Regions from separate parts of the Shewanella sp. SP1S1-7 genome, predicted to be linked through region 2. Evidence: predicted binding sites of a transcription regulator. Region 2 holds the regulator's gene; the other holds the start of a gene.

Region 1 (10,786 bases), on a different contig from region 2:
GTGACGCTGAGCAATACCTTCAATCAAATGGCACAATTACTCGCAGAACGTGAGCAAGCCATTCTTGATTCCCGTGGTAACCGCTTTGCTCGCCTGATTGATGGTATGAGCGATAAGTCTTTCTATTGTTCCCTCGGTCCTGACGGCCAGCTGGCGCAGGTGAGCGAGGGCGTGACTAAGGTGCTGGGGATTTCCCCTGAACTGCTCAAGCGCAAATATCAAAGGCTATTTTCGGCCAATCCCCTCAATGAGCAAAACTGGCAATACACTGATTTGGCTTTGAAAGGCCAAAATGTGCCTTCGCATCAAGTGGAAATGCTGGATGATCAAGGGCATTTAAGAAGGCTCGATGTGTTTATGCAGCCATTAATGTCTGACACAGGTGAGCTAATGTCGGTGGAGATGTTATTTACCGATGTCACAGAGCAGTTTTCAGCGGCGGTCTGGTCAAATGCGGTACTGGAAGCCGCGCCCGAGGCCATGTTGATAGTTGATGAGCAGGGGAAAATCGTCTTTACAAACAGTCGCTGCCAGCAGCTCTTTGGATACGAAACGGGCGCTATGTTGGGGTTGCAGGTTGAGACGTTATTGCCGCAAGAGTTAGGAAATGGGCATGTGCTCGAGCGGCAAACATTCCTGCGCGAAGGCCGCGATAGAAGCATGGCAAATGCCCGTCATGTGCGGGCGCTAAAAGCCGATGGTAATGAATTTATTGCAGAAATAGCGCTGAGTATTCTTCCCACCGCCTTTGATGGACAGAGGCAAGTGGCGGCTTCAATACGCGATATGACACAAAAACTGGCCGTTGAGCAGAAGATCCGTGATAGCGAACAGCGTTTTCGTGGGCTAGTGACGAATATTCCCGGCGCCGTTTATCGGACTCGCATCGGGGATGTGTGGGTCATGGAATATATCAGCGACAATATCGCCGAGATTACCGGTTACGCTGCAAATCAATTTATTGAGAATCGCCAACGCACATTCGCATCCTTGATTTTGGAGGAGGATCTTGCCTTATGCCATCGCCATATCGACCGAGCGCTGGCACAACAGGAAACCTTTGAGGTGGAATACCGTATTCGCCACCGCGATGGCAGCATCCGTTGGGTGCATGAGAAAGGTAAGGCGAGTTATACCGAAGAGGGCATGCCACTCTGGTTTGACGGCAGTATCGACGATATTACCGAGAGTAAACTCGCCTTAGTCGAACTCGAAGCATCGCGTCAGCAACTGACCAATATTACTGAGTCGATTCCTTGTACTGTGTACCAATTGCAATGGCATTCTCCAACAGACAGAAGATTTGCCTTCCTCTCTGGTGCGGCAATGAAGATGCTTGGGCTACATCGTGATGATCTGATGAGCAATTTTGACATCATAGCCGAGCGGATTTTTGACGAAGAAAGACCAGATGTTGTGCGAGCATTATCGGGTCAGAGTGAAGACCGGTTGCAATGGATACGTGAGTTTCGCTATCGCCACCCTAATGGCAGCATACGTTGGATGGAAGCCGGTGCGAGCGGTCATTTGGGTGAAGAGGGTGGCATCACGTGGAATGGCTATGTGATGGACATTACCCAACGCAAAACCGTAGAGCAAGAGTTAGCCCTCAGTGAGGCGCACTTTAAGGCGCTGTTCGATGGGGCAACTATTGGCATAGTCAATGTGGATATTAAAGGCGTTATTTTAGATTGTAATGACCAATTCTGTGCCGATATGGCGCTGTCACGTAATCATTTACGTAATACCGCTATTTTTGAGGTTCTCAGTGAGCAAGATCAATCCATAGCCAAGGCGCAATTTCAGGAGTTGGTCGAAGGTAAAATTGATCATTATCGCGGCGAGCGCAGTTTTATTCGTCCTTCCGGTGCGCCTTTGTGGATGACAGTCAATGTGTCGGCACTGCTTGATGCCCAAGGACAATTTGAATCGGCCGTGATCAGCATGGTCGATATGACAGAACTTAAATTGCTCTCAGATGAACTGCTACTCGCCAAAGAGCAAGCCGATGCGGCTAGTAAAGCCAAGGGCGACTTCTTGGCGAATATGTCCCACGAAATCCGCACCCCAATGAATGCCATTATTGGCATGTCCCAGCTGTGCTTACAGACCGAGTTAGATAAAAAACAGAAGAATTATGTGGAGAAGATTGAGCGGGCATCGCAATCTTTGCTGTCGATTATCAATGATATTCTGGATTTCTCAAAGATTGAGGCGGGTAAGTTAGACATAGATTCAGTACCTTTTCAGCTCGACACTATGTTGGAAGATCTCAGCGATATGTTCTCTGAGAAAGCTGCCCATAAGCAGATTGAATTATTGTTCGCCGTTGCGCCCAACGTGCCTCGTTATCTGTTAGGGGATTCGCTGCGATTAGGCCAAGTGTTGATTAACCTGATGAATAACGCCATTAAGTTCACCGAACGCGGTGAGGTCTTGCTGTCGCTCAGTTTAGTTGAGCAGCAAGATGATGATGTCGTGCTGCGTTTTAGTGTGCGTGACAGTGGCATAGGCTTAACTGAGCAGCAGCAAGCAAAATTATTTAAATCTTTTACCCAGGCGGATACTTCAACCACCCGTAAATACGGTGGCACAGGTTTAGGTTTGGCTATTTGTAAGCAGCTCGTCGAACTGATGGGCGGGAAGATAGGGGTTGAAAGTCAGTTCGGTCATGGCAGCACTTTTTATTTCACAGTTAAGTTGCACATTTCCGATGGTCAGAAATTAGTCCTCGAACAAGAGCTTGAAGGCATGTCTGTGCTGGTGGTCGATGATAACGCGACCGCCAGAGATATTATGCGCACTACACTCGAAAGTATGGGCTTTAGGGTCGATACAGTGCGCTCGGGTGAAGAAGCGATAAGCCGCTGCCTACTGCAAGCCTATGAAGTGGCGTTAATCGATTGGAAAATGCCTAACATGGATGGGCTGGAAACCGCGCGTCAAATCCAATTGCATGCTCAGTCGCAGCCTCAATCACAACCTCAGTATCAGCCCAAAATTTTAATGGTCTCTGCCCATGCGGATCATGAGTTCCTCACTCAAATTGAGCAACTGGCTTTAGCGGGATACATCAGTAAACCCATCAGTGCCTCACGCTTACTCGACGGCATAATGAATGCGATTGGCCGCGAAGGCATTTTGCCAGTAAGGCGCCGCACCGAAGAGCTGGCACCACAGTTGTTATTGCCACTGCAAGGGAAGCGTATCCTGTTAGTGGAAGATAACGAGATGAATCTCGAAGTCGCCAGTGAGTTTTTAGAGCAAGTGGGGATTATTTTATCCATAGCGACCAATGGCCAAATCGCTTTAGATAAACTGTCGCAGCAGCATTTCGATCTAGTGTTAATGGACTGCCAAATGCCGGTCATGGATGGTTATCAAGCCACTCAGGCGATAAGAAAAAGACCCGAGTTGGCCAGTTTACCCGTCGTCGCCATGACAGCCAATGCGATGGCGGGTGATAGGGACATGTGCATCAGGGCGGGCATGAACGACCATATCGCCAAACCGATAGAAGTGAATGTTCTTTATCAAACCCTGTTGAAATACCTCGCACCCGCATCTGAAACGGCTGCAGTAGATACCTTTACTCAATCGATATTGAGTAGCACTAAGGGTGAGGCAGGCAATAGTGCAGAACAAACCGTATTGCTTAAATGGCCAGAGCACCCAGAGCTGGATATCGATAGAGGTTTGCAACTGGTGCAACACTCGACGCGGCTTTATCAACGTATATTTGATCGTTTTGTGAGCAGTCAGCGTAATGTGGTGGAACAGGTTCGCAAAGCCATCGCAGCGAATCAAGTCGAAGATGCAGTGCGTATTGCCCATACCCTTAAAGGCTTAGCGGGCAATTTAAGCTCGGCTAAATTGGTGGAGTTAGCGCGTTTACTTGAGTTGCATTTAACTGAGAATGCGTCCTTTGAAGATGAGTTAGTTCAAATTCAACCGCTAGTGGCTTCTATTTGCGATGCGATTGAATACGCCAAACCCGCAGCGGTGAATCCAGCCGAACCCCAAGATGTTGACTTGTTATCTACAGAGGATTTAAGGGCGGCATTACAGGCCTTACGTCAGAATCTAGATGAAGCCGATGCCAGCGCTGTGGCAAAAATTGATGCGTTAAAGCCGAAGGTGAGTAGTGCAATGTGGCAAACATTAAGCCCCGCTTTATCTATGATTAACCAGTATCAGTTTGATGAGGCAATCGACTTAATTGACGATGTGATTACACAGTTAGGATAGAAAGCGGTAGCGCGAATTTATAATGTGTGACATTGAGTGGAGTTGTTAATGGAAAAAGCAACAATATTAGTCGTCGATGACACACCTGAGAATATTGATATTTTGATCGGTATTCTAGGTGATGATTACAAAGTCAAAGTGGCGATCGATGGGCCAAGGGCATTAGCGTTAGTGACAAAATCGCGGCCTGACTTGATTCTGCTCGATGTCATGATGCCAGGTATGAATGGCTATGAAGTCTGCAAGCTGCTAAAGCAAGAGCCGCTGACCAGCCATATTCCGGTGATATTCGTGACCGCCTTATCTGAAATTGCTGATGAAGCCCAAGGTTTTGCATTGGGCGCGGTGGATTATATTACTAAGCCTGTCAGTGCGCCTGTCGTTAAAGCGCGGGTTAAAACGCATCTTGCGCTCTATGATCAAAAACGTCTACTCGAACAACAAGTTAAAGTTCGTACCCACGAATTAGAAGAAACCCGTTTCGAGATTATCCGTCGTCTTGGCCGTGCTGCTGAATACAAGGACAACGAGACGGGTCTACATGTTGTGCGTATGAGCCATTACGCCCGCATATTAGCGATAAAGCTCGGCTTACCGACAACCTTTTGTGACTTGATTTTTAATGCGGCGCCTATGCACGATATTGGTAAAATCGGTACGCCCGATGCTGTGCTGAAAAAGCCAGGGAAACTTGATGCGCAGGAATGGGAAATTATGCAGCAGCACGCCGCCATAGGTGCAGAAATTATTGGAGAACATAGCGATCCGTTATTGCAAATGGCCCGTCGTATCGCCTTAACTCACCATGAGAAGTGGGATGGTTCAGGTTACCCCAATGGCTTGGTAGGTGAAGAAATTCCCCTTGAAGGGCGTATCACCGCGATTGCGGATGTGTTCGATGCGCTGACTTCGCAACGGCCTTACAAGCAGGCTTGGACGATTGAAGCAACTATGGAGCTATTTGAAAATCAAGCGGGAAAACATTTCGATCCTAAGTTGGTGGAGGAGTTCAAGCAAATCCTGCCAGAAGCAATTGCCATTCGAGATACTTATTTAGAAAATTGATGCTCGAAGTGCATTGACTAAGGTAAAGGCGCCATTGGCGCCTTTATTTTGCTTCAATATTTTATACTAATTATATTAAATCAAAGCATTACGCTTCATCTAATGAGTAGGGCAGGGCTTGGATCGTTAAATGTGATTGCTCATCATCGGCAAAACGCAGTTTAGTCTCGTTGCTGGTATCGTTGGCAAGCACCGCAGTTAACAACACTTGGTTGCCACGCTGTACAAACTCAATAATATGGCCGCCACGGCGAAAGCCATCTTCCATCGCGATTTCAAGGCCAGATTCTAGGCTGATTTGCTGATCAGTATGGCCGCGCAGAATATACAGGGCGCGTTTATTACCACCGCGATACTTCATCCGCGCTATGGTTTCTTGCCCCATGTAACAGCCTTTATTGAAGCTAATGCCGTTAACCGCTTGTAGATTACACATCTGCGGTACGTATTGGCTGGCATGGCTTGGCGCTAAGTTAGGGTATCCCGCGACGATTTCTAACGCTTGCCAAGCACTGGCATCAAATACGCTCAGCTTTGATTTGGCCACTAAAGCAGCGGCAGCCTCTGGGGTTAACATTAAAATAAAACGGTCAGCGTCTTTTAAAATCGCGCCATGTTCAATGGGCGTGAATTCTTGATGAATGTCGCCAAAATGTTCGCTCACGAACTGGCTTGCTTGTTCACCGGCGACCCCGAGCAGAGTCCATTCAGCGGATGCATTGCTTAAGGTAGCTTTGCTAAATACGGCATATTTTTGTAACTGGGGTAAATCGACTTCGATGGCATCCTTTGGCATTAGCATAAAGAGCGCATCTTGGATGGCAAAGGTCCTGAAACTGGCCAGCATTTTACCTTTTGGATCGCAATGTGCGCCCCAGCGCCATTGGTTATCGGCTAATGAGCTGATGTCAGTGGTCACTTGGCCATGGATGAAACTGCGGCCTTGTTCTCCAACCACTTTGATAAGGCCCATATGAGATAAGTTGGCAAGCATGAGTGGAGGCAAAGAAGCGTCCAGATCCCAATGGGGCGTAGAAACTGAAATAGTCATAGCGAGATCCTGAAAATGAAGACGATGTGAGAGGCTAGATTGTAACGGAATTCCTTTAGGCCCAAAAGCATAAGGCGCACATATCTGTGAATGACATGTGCGCCTCAGTCTGTGTACTTTAGCCGATACGCTTAATGCGATTGGGCTTAACTCTTAAAACAGCACGCGGGTACGCAGTGTGCCTTCAATCGCCTTCAACTCTACTAAGGCTTCTTCGGCTTGGTGGGTGTCGACTTCCATGACCACATAACCAATCTCAGCGGTGGTTTGCAGATATTGCGCGGCAATGTTGATGCCTTTTTCCGAGAAGGCTTGGTTGATCTTGATCAGCACGCCTGGACGGTTTTGGTGAATATGCAGTAAGCGTGAGGTGCCTTTATGCATAGGCAGCGAAACTTCAGGGAAGTTAACTGCAGATACGGTCGAGCCGTTGTCTGAGTATTTAGCGAGCTTGCCAGCGACTTCGATACCAATGTTTTCTTGGGCTTCAGCGGTACTGCCGCCCACATGCGGTGTCAGCAATACGTTATCAAGACCTCGAAGTGGGCTGATAAATTCATCGTCATTAGATTGCGGCTCAACTGGGAACACATCAATTGCCGCGCCCGCAAGGTGACGCTCTTTCAAGGCGACCGTTAAGGCCTCGATATCGACTACAGTACCGCGTGATGCGTTGATAAAGATGCTACCCTTTTTCATCGCCGCAAATTCAGCTGCGCCTATCATGTCTTTGGTTTGTGGGGTTTCTGGTACGTGTAAACTCACTACGTCAGCTTGCGCCAGTAACTGTTCCATTGAATGAATTTGCTGTGCATTGCCTAGCGGCAGTTTGTCTTCGATATCGAAGAACACCACGCGCATGCCCAGCGTCTCAGCCAGAATACCAAGCTGAGTACCGATATGACCGTAACCGATTACGCCTAAGGTTTTACCGCGCACTTCGTAGCTGCCAGCGGCGGTTTTCATCCAGCCACCACGGTGGGCGATGGCGTTACGCTCAGGGATACCGCGCATCAGCATAATGATTTCGCCAATCACGAGTTCGGCAACACTTCGCGTGTTGGAGAATGGTGCGTTAAATACTGGGATACCAAGGGATTCGGCGGTGGCAAGATCAACTTGGTTGGTTCCGATACAGAAGCAACCGATCGCGATCAACTTCTCGGCACGTTTCAGCACCTCGGCAGTTAATTGGGTACGTGAACGAAGTCCCACGAAATGTGCATCTTTGATGGATTCAATTAATGCTTCATCACCTAATGAGGCTTTGTGGTATTCGATGTTGGTGTATCCCGCACGCTCAAGTACATCGACTGCAGATTGGTGGACGCCTTCCAACAGCAGGATCTTGATCTTATCCTTGTCCAGCGAATGTTTCGCCATGATATGGGTACCCTCTAATTAATAGAAATGTTTCTTATGATATGCTGACAACCTTCACCCACCAAAATAGCACTTTTTTTACTCAGTGTGGAGGGCTAGATGGCTAAAGTTAATATTCTAAATTAAGAACAATATCGCATAAGAGGAAGAAACATTGAATAACAAAATCGCGTGGTGTGCTATTTACCTCTTAGTGCTCGTTTGGTCGGCGATAAATCCCGCAGATCCTTTCACTTGGTGGCTCGAAGCGGCTCCCGCATTAGTGGCTGTGCCACTGCTATTTTTTACCCGCAAACGCTTCCCGTTGACGCCGCTGGTGTATGTTTTAGTGTTAGCCCATTGCTGTGTGCTGTTTGTTGGCGCGCATTACACCTATGCTGAAGTGCCATTATTCGACACGATTGCCCATTGGATGGGTTCAGAACGTAATAATTACGACAAGTTAGGTCACTTTGCGCAAGGTTTTATCCCTGCCATGCTAGCGCGTGAAATTATGCTGCGTAATCAAGCGGTCAAACCCGGTGCTTGGTGTGCGTTTTTGGTCACATGTTTTGTGCTCGCGTTTTCGGCGTTTTATGAACTCATTGAATGGTGGGTTGCCGTGGCAACAGGTGAAGGCGCTGAAGCCTTTTTGGGAACCCAAGGCTATGTGTGGGACACTCAATCAGATATGTTAATGGCATTAATTGGCGCAATTGTCGCACTCGTTTTATTGTCTCGTTTTCAAGATAAGCAAATAGCAGCACTTAAACTCAGACGCTAGTGGCCGTGAGTTGCTGATTGTTTCAGCTTGAGTCATAAGTTCATTCTTCCATAAAGCTTCTAACATGAGTGTGATGGCATTTAGCTGTCACACTTTCTTATTGCCTGCATGTTATTTTTGTGTTGCAACTTTCGATGGGTGTCTTCATAGTTTGAAAGTACTAGATTTCGTGAGTCGGTTAAACCTAATGGAGTTTTATGCTGTTATTGCAATTATATTCCGTCAGTTAGTCGAACTTACTAGGATTTAAAAGGGAATAGTACATTTGGGTGATGTTTTTCAGTCTTTAACTAGTCAGAATCAACTAGGTTAATGGAATGTTTAAAAATCTAACTAAAGAGGCTGGTCAAACATACCATTTTGCTAATAGAAAATACTTTTCAGGGAGGAGAGTCATTGAGCACAATTAATGAATTAGTTTTTTTACATCAAATGGCGGCACCATGTCATTTAGCGTTACTCGCTGAATCCATAGGCTTGAAAACTCGTATCGTTAAGCATGCGGCGGAATTAGATTTAGATAAGAGTCGTCGAAGTTTTTATCTGATCACCCAAAAAGGCGCTGCACTCGATAACAAGGGGATCCCTTTGTTGGCTTCGCGCTTAGTGTCACATTTTCCCGTGGCGCTATACCAAGTTGAGCGTGACTCTTTAGATCAAGAGTCGGCTATGTTACTCGGTATTCGTGGTTTGTTGTTTGCCGATCAACGTTTGGATTTGATGTTGACGGGTTTGCGTAAAATGGTGGCAGAGGAGTTGTGGTACGACAGAACATTACTGAGTAAAGTGTTCCGTCGTGTAGTACAAAAGCTCGATGGCAATAATGAGATGCTCTCCGATACAGTGGCTATGCTACAGATGCTGACTTCCCGTGAGCGCACTATTATTCAATTTGTGTCGAGTGGCGCGAGGAATAAAGAAATCGCCCACAGATTGTGCATCAGCGAACATACGGTGAAGGCTCATATTTCCTCTATCTTCCGTAAAACCCAGTCCCGTAATCGTGTTGAGTTGTTGCGTTGGGCACAAACCTATCAGACTCACTTTGAGCTGTGCAGCTAGGTAGTTAAAGATATTGATCGTTAGCTTTTCGCTTTGAGTGGTTAATGTTAATAATTGCTGATTAGTCAGAATAGGAAAGCGGGAATGTTTGATTAAACATTCCCGCTTTTTGTTCAACACCCTTTTGATAAACCACCAAAGAGTGTAGCTGTGGTGGTTTTAACAGGATTGACTAGTATTGCACTACAGTAGCAACGTTCATATTGCCTGATTGATTAACGCTGATGCTGTTGTTATTGCCAGCTTGAGAGCCTAGTACTAAGTTATCGTTACCTGTTTGAGTGATCAACAGGCTGTTATTATCACCGCTTACTTCAAATGAACTACTTGCGTCACCACCAATCCAGTTACCGTTACCTGTTTGAGCAATTTGTGCAGTGTTTTCATCACCTTCGATAATCAAATCGATAAGGTTAAGATCGCCATTTTGCAGTGCAGTGACATCGGCATTATTGTTGCCAGCAATGGAAATGACGGCTTCGTTTTGAGCGCCATCTTGCTCAACATCCACTTCGTTATCGCTACCTACTGCATCGACATAGGCAAAGTTAGTATCACCTTCTTGGCTAACTTCAATACTGTTATCTTGACCATCAGCAAAGGCAACGATTTCGTTGTTATTGCCTTTAGAAGATAAATCGAAGTCGTTATCTGTGCCGTAGGCGCCAAAGGTTGCGAAGTTAGCATCGCCTTTTTGTTTCAAGTCAACGTCGTTGCTATCGCCCCATACTTGGAACTCTGCACCGTTGACATCGCCTTTTTGAGTGATAGTAATATCGTTATCATCACCTTGGATATCGGCCACTAAAGTATCGCCGATAGTGTTGCCGCTGCCATTTTGGGTAATATCGACAGTGTTGTCATCACCCGTAGTCATAGCAAGATAAGCTGTGTTGCCGTTACCTTTTTGATCCATTGAAATATCGTTGTCGCTGCCAGCAAGAGCGTAAACGAAGCCAACATGATTATCACCTTTTTGGACCATGTCTACTGTGTTGTTGTCGCCTGCAATACCTTTAGCCGCGCCAAAGTTATTGTTACCCGCTTGATTAACAGAAACGTCGTTGTTGTTACCCACGTTAGCGGTTAAATCAAGGGCGATTAGACCCGCTTGGTTGTTGTCACCCACTTGGGTTATTTTCCCGTCGTTGTTGTTGCCTTCAACGCGGAATACTGCAAAGTTAGCATCGCCTTCTTGCTCAACAAATACGCTG
Region 2 (10,786 bases):
GATTTTACCTGAGTCAACTTATCTTGAACGTGATGAAGAAATTGCTGATAAGTCAGGTAAAAATCCGGCCTATTATGTGCGCCAACGAGTCGTTGAAACCTTAGGTGATACTAAGCCTTCTTGGCAGATCTTTAAGGATGTGGGTGTGGCTATGGGCCTTGGCGAGTTCTATCCATGGGAAAACATGGAAACCCTGCAAATGCTGCAGGTGAACCGCGACACTGACCTGCTGCGCCGGATCAAAGACGAAGGTTTTGTGAGCTTCGGTAAGCCAATTATGTTGTGCGAGCCTAAGATGGTTGCCGAGTTTATTAAGGCATACCCCAATGCGCGACCTGCCGATGAAGACGGCACTTACGCCAGCGCACTCACCTTTAAAACCCCGAGTGGCAAGATTGAACTCACCTCCGCCAAAGTCGAAGCCATGGCACCGGGCCGTGGGGTGATCAAGTTCCGCGAAGTGAATCTTAAAAAAGCAGATGAGCTGTACTTTATCCAAGGCAAAGTGGCGGTGCACACCAATGGCGCCACCCACAATGTGCCTATGCTCGCTAACCTGATGTCGGATAACGCTGTGTGGGTTCACCCCGTCACTGCGGGCAAATTAGGGATCAGCAATGGCGACCCAATCCGCCTCACCAGCAGTGTTGGCACAGAAGAAGGCCATGCCTTAGTCACGCCGGGCATTCGCCAAGATACTGTGTTTGCTTACATGGGCTTTGGTTCTAAAAACAAAGAGTTGGTCAGAGCAACAGGCAAAGGTATCCACTGCGGTAACTTACTGCCGCACGTGACGGCTCCAGTGTGTGGCATGACAGTGCACACCACGGGCGTTACGCTGGCAAAGCGCTAATCGGAGGCTTAAATGAATAAACGATATGTAATGGTGCACGACGAGAATAAGTGCATCGGCTGCCAAGCTTGTAACGTGGCGTGTCGCAGTGAAAATGGCGTACCCGAAGGCGTTACTCGTCTGCAAGTGCGTGTGGAAGGCCCCTTTGGTGAGATGCCCAATCTGCACTTCAAATACCACAGGGTATCTTGCCAGCAATGTGAAGATGCGCCCTGCGTTAAGGTGTGCCCAACGGGCGCGGCCTATGTGGGTGAAGACGGCATTATCTCTATCCATACCGAGAAGTGTGTCGGCTGTATGTACTGTGTGGCAGCGTGCCCTTATAAAGTGCGCTTTATGAACCCAGAAACCAAGGCGGCGGATAAGTGTAACTTCTGTAAAGACAGTCGTTTAGCACGGGGCGAAGAGCCAGCGTGTGTGACTGTGTGTCCAACCGATGCCTTAGTGTTTGGCGATGCTAATGATCCGCAGAGTGAAGTAGCCATCATGCTCAACACTAAAATCACATACCAAGATAAAACCCATTTAGGCACTAAACCTAGGGTATATCGCGTTCCTACCAAAAGAGGGGGGATTTGATTATGAACAATACTTGGGGCGACATGGCGCAATATGATCCTGTCACTTGGCACTGGGTCATCGCCGTTTACCTGTTTATGGCGGGGTTATCCGCGGGCAGTTTATTGATTGGCATTGGTTTACGCTGGGCGAATAAGGAGCTCAGCGCGGGAGCCGAAAGCAGTATTCTTAAGGCGGCCGCCATTATTGGGCCTGTGGCAATTAGCTTAGGTCTAGCCTGCTTAGTGTTTGATTTAACCAAACCCTTCCACTTCTGGCTGATCTTAATTCACTATAACTTCCAGTCTGTGATGGCCATTGGGGTGCTGGCGCTGCTGGCGTATTCTCCCTTAGCCTTTGCGTACGCCATTATTGTGCTGCGGGATGACTTACCAAAATGGGGTTTGGGTTTCCTAACACCTATCGCTAAGTTACTTATGCCATTTCGAAAGCTGATTGAAGTATTGTTGTTTGTCCTCGCCATTGGCGTAGGGGCTTACACTGGCTTCTTAATTTCGGCGATGAATGCTTACCCTATGCTCAACACTGCGGTACTGCCTGCGCTGTTTTTAGTGTCGGGTTTATCGGCGGGCGCTGCGGCAAACGCGGTACTGGCACTCTTGCTGTTTAAGACTGACAGCCACGATAAAACTTTAGTCAAGATGCACGGTTTAGAGTTGCCTGTGATGGCGACTGAAATTCTGTTCCTGTTCATGTTGTTCTGCGCCTTGTACTTCAAGGGCGGCGCGGCGGCTGCGGCCTTAGCGTCGTTAACTTCTGGGTTATGGGCAAGCGTGTTCTGGATAGGCGTCGTCGGTATCGGCTTTGGTATTCCATTGCTGTTTATGCTACTACCTGCCGCGACTCGCCATACTAAGGGCGCAATGATCATGGTGGCTTGTGCGAGCTTAACGGGCGTACTCGCCTTAAGACACTTTATTGTGTACGCAGGGCAAAGCTATTTAAGCTGAGTGTAAGCTGGCTTTAGATATTGATAGATAAAGAAAAGCACTGACAATGTCAGTGCTTTTTATTGTTTGAATCTTCAGATGATTTGCCAATACAAGCAGGACACTTATTGGGGTAATAACTCGATAACCGACTTCACCGTTAGCACTAAGGCGCTGATACTGCACAGGACTAATGTCGCCATTTTAGTTTTATCTTTATCGACACTGCCCACTAATCGCCCCGCGACTAAATACCCTAAAAGCACTGAAGGCAGCAACATTAACGACAGCCACAGGTGCTTCAATTCTAATAAGCCAGTGATCGCCAGAATGACCATAGCTATGGTGGAACTAAAAATGAAGAAGGCCGACAGGGCGGCGCGAAACTGCGAGGCGTCTTTGCCTGACAATAGAATCGCCATCGGCGGGCCACCAATGGCGGCAATATTACCGAAAATCCCCGAGACGACGCCCGCCCCAAAGAGGGTTTTCTTATTCACTGGCAGGCTGAATTTATACAGGCTGAGGATAACCGCGACTGCCACAATGGCGGCGATGGATAACCCGAGTATGGGCTGAGGCGCAAACAGCAACAGACTCGCACCGATAAAACCACCGGGCACGCGACCTATAAGCGCATATTGCAAGCCATTGAATTCTAAATGACCACGTTCCCGGAATAAGGTCAGTAGCGAGATGGTAAATCCCATGGCAATAACGGGACCCGGTACGAGCTGAGGATCGACGATATACAGCAAAGGACTGGCGACAACCGCTAGGCCAAACCCAATCAGGCTCTGGGTTAAGGCGCCAAGAAACACAATCAGTGAGGCCAAGGCGAGAGTCTGTGGATCTATCATAGAAAACATAGGATTTCCTATATCCCAAACCACCTCAAGATGGTGAAATTTAAAGTTTGAAGTCGCTTGGGTATAAACAAAAAGGGATCGTTAACGATCCCTATTGATGAGCACTGTGATATGACTTTAAAAGCGACGAGTCGCTATTCCATGTCTTCCCACTCGATTCCCATTTGATCCATCAACAACTTGGCTTCTGCAGGAATGCTGTCTGGGTTATCTTTTGACAGATCTTCATCGTTGGGCAATGGCTGGCCAGTGTAGGCGTGCAAAAATGCCTCACACAACAGCTCGCTGTTGGTGGCGTGACGCAAATTATTGACCTGACGACGAGTACGTTCGTCCGTGAGGACCTTAAGCACTTTGAGCGGAATAGACACAGTAATTTTTTTTACTTGTTCATTCTTCTTGCCATGTTCAGCATAGGGGCTGATGTATTCCCCATTCCATTCAGTCATTGACTCACCTGTTATAACGCTAAATTCGGGGCAGATTTTAAACCCTTACAAAGAACAGTCAAATTATTGCTACTATTTCTTTGTGATTGCAAACAGATTTCTTTATGTTCAGACGTCTAAACGTCTTCACGCCTATTGACGATGGCGTTGTGCTTAGGTACATTTAGACGTCCAGACATCTCTATCAGTCTACCGAATTTAGGAGTCCACCCATGGCAGAGCGTCAATTAGCCACACTGGCAGTGCGTCAGGGTATCGAAAGCGATACTCAATATGGTGCAGTTGTGCCACCGATTTATTTGTCGACTAATTACGCCTTCGATGGTCATAAAAATCCCCGCGAATTCGATTACAGTCGTTCAGGCAACCCAACGCGCTGCATTTTAGGCGAAGCATTAGCGCAATTAGAAAAGGGCGCCACTGGCATAGTGACCTGCACTGGCATGGCGGCCATCACCTTAGTGACCACTTTGCTCGGCCCCGATGATCTATTGGTTGTGCCCCATGATTGTTACGGCGGTTCTTACCGTTTATTTACTAATTTAGCGAAGAAAGGCCAGTTTAAGCTGATTGTGGTCGATCAAACCGACAGCCAAGCGTTAACCGCAGCGATCGCACAAAATCCTAAGATGGTGTGGCTCGAAACCCCATCGAACCCGCTATTGCGAGTGGTGGATATCGAGGCCATTGCCAAGGCGAGCCATGAGGTCGGCGCGCTAGTCGTGGTCGATAACACTTTTTTATCGCCGATATTGCAACAACCCCTATTGTTAGGCGCAGATATCGTTATCCACTCCACCACTAAATATATCAATGGCCACAGCGATGTGGTTGGCGGCGCAGTGGTGGCTAAAGATGCACAAATCGGCGAAAGCTTACATTGGTGGTCGAACACTCTAGGCTTAACGGGATCGGCTTTTGATAGTTACTTAACCCTGCGCGGCCTACGCACCTTAGCGGTGCGAATTCGTGAACATCAAGCCAATGCCCAGCGCATTGTTGAGGTATTAACGCAAAGCCCTGTGGTGAGCAAAGTTTATTACCCCGGTCTTGCGGATCACCCAGGTCATGCGATTGCAGCCAAGCAACAACAAGGCTTTGGCGCTATGCTGAGTTTTGAGCTCAAAGGCGGCGAGGCCGAAGTGGTGGCCTTTTTAGGTGCACTCAGCTTATTTAGCGTGGCGGAAAGTTTAGGTGGCGTTGAAAGTTTGGTGGCCGTGCCCGCAACTATGACCCACAGAGCCATGGAGCCGCAGGCGCGTTTTGAGGCAGGCATTAAAGACACCCTATTGCGTCTATCGGTGGGTATTGAAGATGCCGCCGATTTAGTTGCAGATATTCAAGCAGGATTAGCCGCCGTTGCGGCTTGTCAGTAGAGGAATAATAGATGGCACGTTGTCACTTACATAAATTTGGTGGCTCCAGTTTAGCGGATGCCGATTGTTATCGCCGAGTCGCCCATATCCTGTTAACCCACGGTCATAGCGATGACCTTGTGGTGGTCTCTGCGGCGGGTAAGAGCACGAATTTCCTGTATAAATTATTAGCGCTGCGCGACGCTGGTCAGTTGTGGCAAGAAGAATTACAAGTGCTGACCAGCTATCAACAGGGGTTGGTAGAGCAGTTATTGTCGAACGAACAAGCCCGCGATCTGCGCGAGCGTTTGGCGACAGATCAGGCGCAACTCATCAGTTTATTGTCCCTCGACGAACGTAACGAATACCAAGTTAACCATGTGGTGAGCTTTGGTGAACGTTGGTCGGCACGTTTAATGGCGGCGCTGCTGCGCGAATCTGGCGTGGCGGCAAGCCATGTGGATGCCTGTTCAATTTTAGTGGCCGATGAAGCAGCCGTGCCGCAAATTCGGGTACAAGAATCCCGCGCTAAAGTACAAGCCCTATTAGCTGCCCATCCAAATGAGCGCTTAGTGATCACAGGCTTTATCTGCGCTAACGAGCGCGGCGATACCTTGTTACTCGGTCGAAATGGTTCAGATTTTAGCGCCAGCTTAATTGCCAGCCTTGCCGATATCGAGCGCGTGACCATTTGGACCGATGTGGAAGGGGTGTTCAATGCCGATCCTAATAAGATCAACGATGCCAAGTTACTGAAAAGCATGTCACTTGCCGAAGCCGACCGCTTAGCGCGTTTAGGCTCGCCAGTATTGCATTCGCGCACTTTGCAGCCTTTGTTTAATACCGACGTGAGTTTAGCGGTGCGTTCAAGTTATGCATCACACACCGACTTTACCTTGATTGCGCCCCACAGTTCGTCGGCGAGCGCGCCTGTGGTGACGAACCTCAATGCAGTCGTGCTGTTCGGCTTTAAGCTTACGGGCGAATTAACAAGCCTATTAGATTCGGTGATCGCCGCGGGTTTAACGCCATTGGCCCATTGGACGTCTGCCCATCAAAGGGTTGAGCTTGCCTATACCGCTGAAAATCAAAAACAAGTGCAAAGATTGCTCGATGCCGAGGCACAAGCATTAGGGATCAGCGAACAACAGATCAACACAGATCTCGGCCTAGTGGCGTTAGTGAGTGCCGATGCCGAACATTATCGCCGTAGCTTCGCCCGTTTACTAAGCCGTGATGCTAAACCTTTGTTTAGTGGCGACTTAAGTTTAGTGACGCTGGTGCCTCAGTCACAGGTGAATTTGTTAACCCAAAAGGTCCACCGTCGCTGCGCTGGGCCGCGTAAACGCATTGGTGTCTTACTGCTCGGCGTGGGCAACATAGGTGAGGCTTGGGTCGATTTGTTTAAGTCGGTGTCGCCATCACTGGATCATGAACTCGAAGCCAGTGTTGAGTTAGTCGGTTTAGTCAGTTCGAGTAAAGCCTTGATTAAATCCACAGGCATTAATCTTGCCGCGTGGCAGACTGAGTTTAATACCGAGGCTACGCCTTGGCAGTACGAGCACTTGTTCGAGCAATTAGAACGGGTTAACTGCGATGAGCTGGTGGCCTTAGATATCAGTGCCAGCGCCAGTTTGACACTGCAATATCCAGAGCTATTCGAGCGCGGTATCCATGTGGTGAGCGCGAATAAACTCGCAGGCTCGGGTCCACTGCCTTTCTACCGTGAGTTAAAGCAGCAATTGGGTAATCGTCGTTTATTTTGGCGCTATAACGCCAGTTGCGGTGCTGGTTTACCCATCCAACATGCGTTAAATGATCTGCGTAACAGCGGTGATAGCGTTGAAGCCGTGGGCGGGATTTTCTCTGGCACCTTATGTTGGTTATTTGAAAAATACGATACCAGCAAGCCTTTCTCTGAATTAGTGATTGAAGCCAGAGGCTTAGGTATCACTGAACCCGATCCCCGCGACGATCTGTCTGGTCGTGACATGCAGCGTAAACTGCTCATTTTGGCCCGTGAAATTGGCCTTGAAATTGAGCTTGAAGATATTGAATTACGCTCATTAGTGCCAGCCGACTTGGCCGATATTCCCTTAGATCAATTTCTCACCCGCATTGCCGAGTTAGATGCCGATCTGCTGCAACAATACGGTGCGGCGGCGGAGCAAAATAAGGTGCTCAGATACGTGGCATCCTTAGATAACAGCGGCCCAGAGCTTAAAGCCGAAGTCGGTTTGCAATGGATTGATGCCCATCATCCCTATGCTAATTTGACCCCAGGCGATAACGTGTTTGTGATCCGCAGTGCTTTCTATCAAGGCAATCCGCTGATCATCCGTGGACCGGGTGCCGGACGTGAAGTGACAGCGGCAGCGGTGCAGTCGGATCTGACGCAGATCTGTCGCGATCTCTTGCAAGATTAGACTGAAATTCAGCAGCTTAAAGGACTCATTCGAGTCCTTTTTTATTGGCTAGAATAAATCTATCGAATTAACCGAGATTAAATGCGGTTTATGGACATTTTTTGGCTTGACTTACATCTCAGTTTCTCTAGTATATGGACATATAGACGTCCAAACGTCCATTTGAACTAATTCATACTAGCAAAGAGTAGCGCCAAGGGCGGTTGAGGAAATACACATGGCTTTTCATCACGCACAACATTCACAATCGCTGAACCAGAGCTTGTCTGAGCTTAATGGCGATATTAATGTTTCTTTTGAGTTTTTTCCGCCATCGACCCCCGAAATGGAACAGATCCTGTGGAACTCTATTCGTCGTTTAGAGCCGCTTAATCCTAAATTTGTGTCTGTGACCTATGGCGCTAACTCAGGTGTGCGCGACCGCACCCACGGCGTGATTGAGCGTATTCAACAGGAAACGGATCTCGTTGCCGCGCCGCACTTAACCTTAGTGGATGCTAGTGATGAAGAGCTATTAGAACTGGCTAAGCATTACTGGAAATCGGGCATTCGTGACATAGTGGCACTGCGGGGTGATTTACCTGCGGGCAGCCCCAAGCCCACTCGTTTTGCGGTGGATTTAGTGCGTTTACTGCGCTCAGTGGCCGACTTTGATATTTCCGTTGCAGCCTATCCAGAAGTACATCCTGATGCGAGCAACGCACAGGCGGATTTGATCAACCTCAAGCGTAAGATTGATGCGGGCGCTAGCCGTGCCATTACCCAGTTTTTCTTCGATGTGGAATCTTACCTGCGTTTTCGTGACCGCTGCGTTGCCGCCGGTATCGACGTTGAAATCGTGCCAGGCATTTTACCTGTGACTAACTTTACCCAGTTAAAACGTTTCGCGGGCATGACCAATGTGTCGTTACCGGGCTGGCTACACAAGCAATTCGATGGTTTAGAAAACGATGCCGGTACACGCCAATTGGTGGGTGCAAACGTGGCAATCGATATGGTAAAAGTACTGTCCCGCGAAGGCGTGAAGGATTTCCATTTTTATACGTTAAATCGCGCCGAATTAACCTACGCCATTTGCCATACGTTAGGTGTGCGTCCTAAGTAAGCTATTGTTTAAAATGGTCTAAAAATTAAAGCGCTGATGAGAATCAGCGCTTTTTTGCTTTTAAAATCCTACAAAGCGTACGTTCCATTTTGTGCATTCTCTTCTATTGTATCGGTTTTACCTTATCTTCTTTTCTTGCTAATCGTATTTTTGATTATTTTCTAAAAAATTAATCGGATTATTTTTCATTGATTTAGCCCAAAAAGTCCCTTGAAAATGGTTAATGGTGTTATTTATCTCAGTTTACTTAGCCTGCTAACTAAGTATAATGCTTAGCACGCTAACTAAGTGGGTGAGCAAGATGCAAAAAGAATTAGAGCGATTGAAAGAGTTATCACTGGCGGAGCATTTAGGCCGTTTGCATCGATTGTGGCGTACCGTGGCCGATGTCGAGCTGGCACCTTTGGGATTAACTCATCCCCGCTGGACGGCATTGTGGAAATTACTGCGTTTAGGCGACAGCGTGAGCCAGAAAGTGTTGGCCGATGCCTTAGAAATTGAATTGGCTTCGTTAATGCGCACCTTAGGGCAATTAGAAGAGCAAGGTTTAGTCGAGCGTCATTGCTGCGACAAAGATAAGCGCGCAAGGATTGTGACGCTAACGCCTGCGGGATTGGATGTATTAAAGCAAATGGAAGCGCGGATAATTCAGGTGCGCCGTGAGTTATTAGCTGGGATCAGTGCCAGCGAGCTCAGCGAATTTGAACGCATTATTAGCCTGATTAGTGACAACGCCAGCGCCAAATTGGCCAAGGCAACAGCAACCATTTTGTGAGAAAGAAGATGACACCGGATCAACAGTTTGCCCGTTTAGTAAAATTTGCCATGTTCGGCTTTGTGATGGTTTTCGGCTATTTTATGCTCGCCGATACTATGATGCCATTGACGCCGCAAGCCATGGCCACACGTGTGGTGACTAAGGTTGCGCCGCAGATCAGCGGCAAAATTCAGACCATAGCCGTGACGAACAACCAAGCGGTTGCCAAGGGCGATTTGTTGTTTCAAGTCGATCCTGCGCCCTATGAGTTAGCGGTATCCCAAGCTAAATTGGCCTTAGAGCAAGTTCGCCAAGACAATGCCGAGTTAGATGCCTCGCTGCTTGCCGCGAAGGCCGACGTCAATGCCAACAAAACCACCTCACAACAGAAACGCAGCGAAGCTAAGCGCCTCGATGCCCTGTATGCCACCCATGGTGTATCGCAGCAGCAAAGGGATCAGGCCGATAGTGATGCCGCCGCCGCGGAAGCCAATTTGCTCGCCGCCAATGCGCGTTTAGAAAAACTTAAGGTGAGCCGTGGCAGTTATGGCGAAGAGAATCTTAAGGTGCGTCAGGCACAAAACCATCTTGCCCAAGCTGAGCTCAATTTGTCTTACACCCAAATCCATGCCGATCAGGACGGGATAGTGACTAACCTGCAGTTAGAAGTCGGGAGTTTTGCGACTGTGGGGCAACCTCTGTTAGCCGTGGTATCGGATAAGATTGATATTATTGCTGATTTTCGTGAAAAGAGTCTGCGTGGCGTCAATGCTTCATCGACCGCTTTGATTGCGTTCGATAGCGAACCTGGCCGTTTATATCGGGCGACGGTGAGCAGTGTCGATGCGGGCGTGAGTGCAGGGCAATTCGATGCCAATGGCCGTTTAGCGGCGCCGCAGGAGTCTGACCGTTGGGTACGTGATGCCCAAAGACTCAGATTGCACTTAATTTTGGATGGCAATGGGATGAAAGATCTGCCAGCGGGGGCGCGCGCCACAGTGCAATTGCTGCCAGAGAACGGCCTATTTGGTTTGCTTGCTAAGGTGCAGATTAAAGCAATCAGCCTGCTGCACTATATTTACTAGCCTATTTACTTGCTTGTTTATTAGCCTATTTGCTTGCGTATTGACTCGCCTCTCTACACGCACTAATTGTTGTTGAGGGGTAGCGACTCGCTGTTGGTGTTGTTTGCCGTGAGTCGCTTGAGTGAACGCTTCAAAGCAACATAAGTGTGAATGCAGCATAAGCCAGCTAAACATCCCCATTTTACGTATCGATAGAACAAGGCGACGAGCATGTTACTACGCTATAGCCCATTGACGGCCAACGATTTACGCCAGTGTTTACGGATTGCGACTGGCGCGACCATAGGTTTTACCCTGTGTAAAATTTTTGGTTGGAGCAATGGAGTCTTCTTCACTGTTACCCCCATGCTATTACTCGGACTCGTGCCAGTGATGAATG

What was found. Region 2 encodes MetJ, which represses methionine synthesis genes. Its sites were predicted from a motif close to TAGACGTCTAGACGTCTA; they were not measured.
Region 1: serA (phosphoglycerate dehydrogenase) is a predicted target of MetJ. The motif match lies at 7,836-7,853, and genes of this name have one in related genera.

Annotation. Positions count from the first base shown of each region.
Region 1 covers NZ_JAUOEU010000040.1:2,352-13,137, reverse strand. Annotated here, with positions in the region: gene Q4Q49_RS20405 (PAS domain S-box protein) at 1-4,248, shown strand, start outside; gene Q4Q49_RS20400 (two-component system response regulator) at 4,297-5,313, shown strand; gene ygfZ (tRNA-modifying protein YgfZ) at 5,402-6,364, opposite strand; gene serA (phosphoglycerate dehydrogenase) at 6,518-7,747, opposite strand; gene Q4Q49_RS20385 (DUF2238 domain-containing protein) at 7,902-8,510, shown strand; gene Q4Q49_RS20380 (LuxR C-terminal-related transcriptional regulator) at 8,907-9,572, shown strand; gene Q4Q49_RS20375 (curlin) at 9,745-10,786, opposite strand, start outside.
Region 2 covers NZ_JAUOEU010000007.1:95,112-105,897, reverse strand. Annotated here, with positions in the region: gene phsA (thiosulfate reductase PhsA) at 1-853, shown strand, start outside; gene Q4Q49_RS07990 (4Fe-4S dicluster domain-containing protein) at 866-1,432, shown strand; gene nrfD (NrfD/PsrC family molybdoenzyme membrane anchor subunit) at 1,435-2,382, shown strand; gene Q4Q49_RS07980 (sulfite exporter TauE/SafE family protein) at 2,487-3,230, opposite strand; gene metJ (met regulon transcriptional regulator MetJ) at 3,365-3,679, opposite strand; gene metB (cystathionine gamma-synthase) at 3,892-5,055, shown strand; gene Q4Q49_RS07965 (bifunctional aspartate kinase/homoserine dehydrogenase II) at 5,067-7,460, shown strand; gene metF (methylenetetrahydrofolate reductase) at 7,678-8,565, shown strand; gene slyA (transcriptional regulator SlyA) at 8,867-9,340, shown strand; gene Q4Q49_RS07950 (HlyD family secretion protein) at 9,349-10,407, shown strand; gene Q4Q49_RS07945 (DUF2955 domain-containing protein) at 10,618-10,786, shown strand, end outside.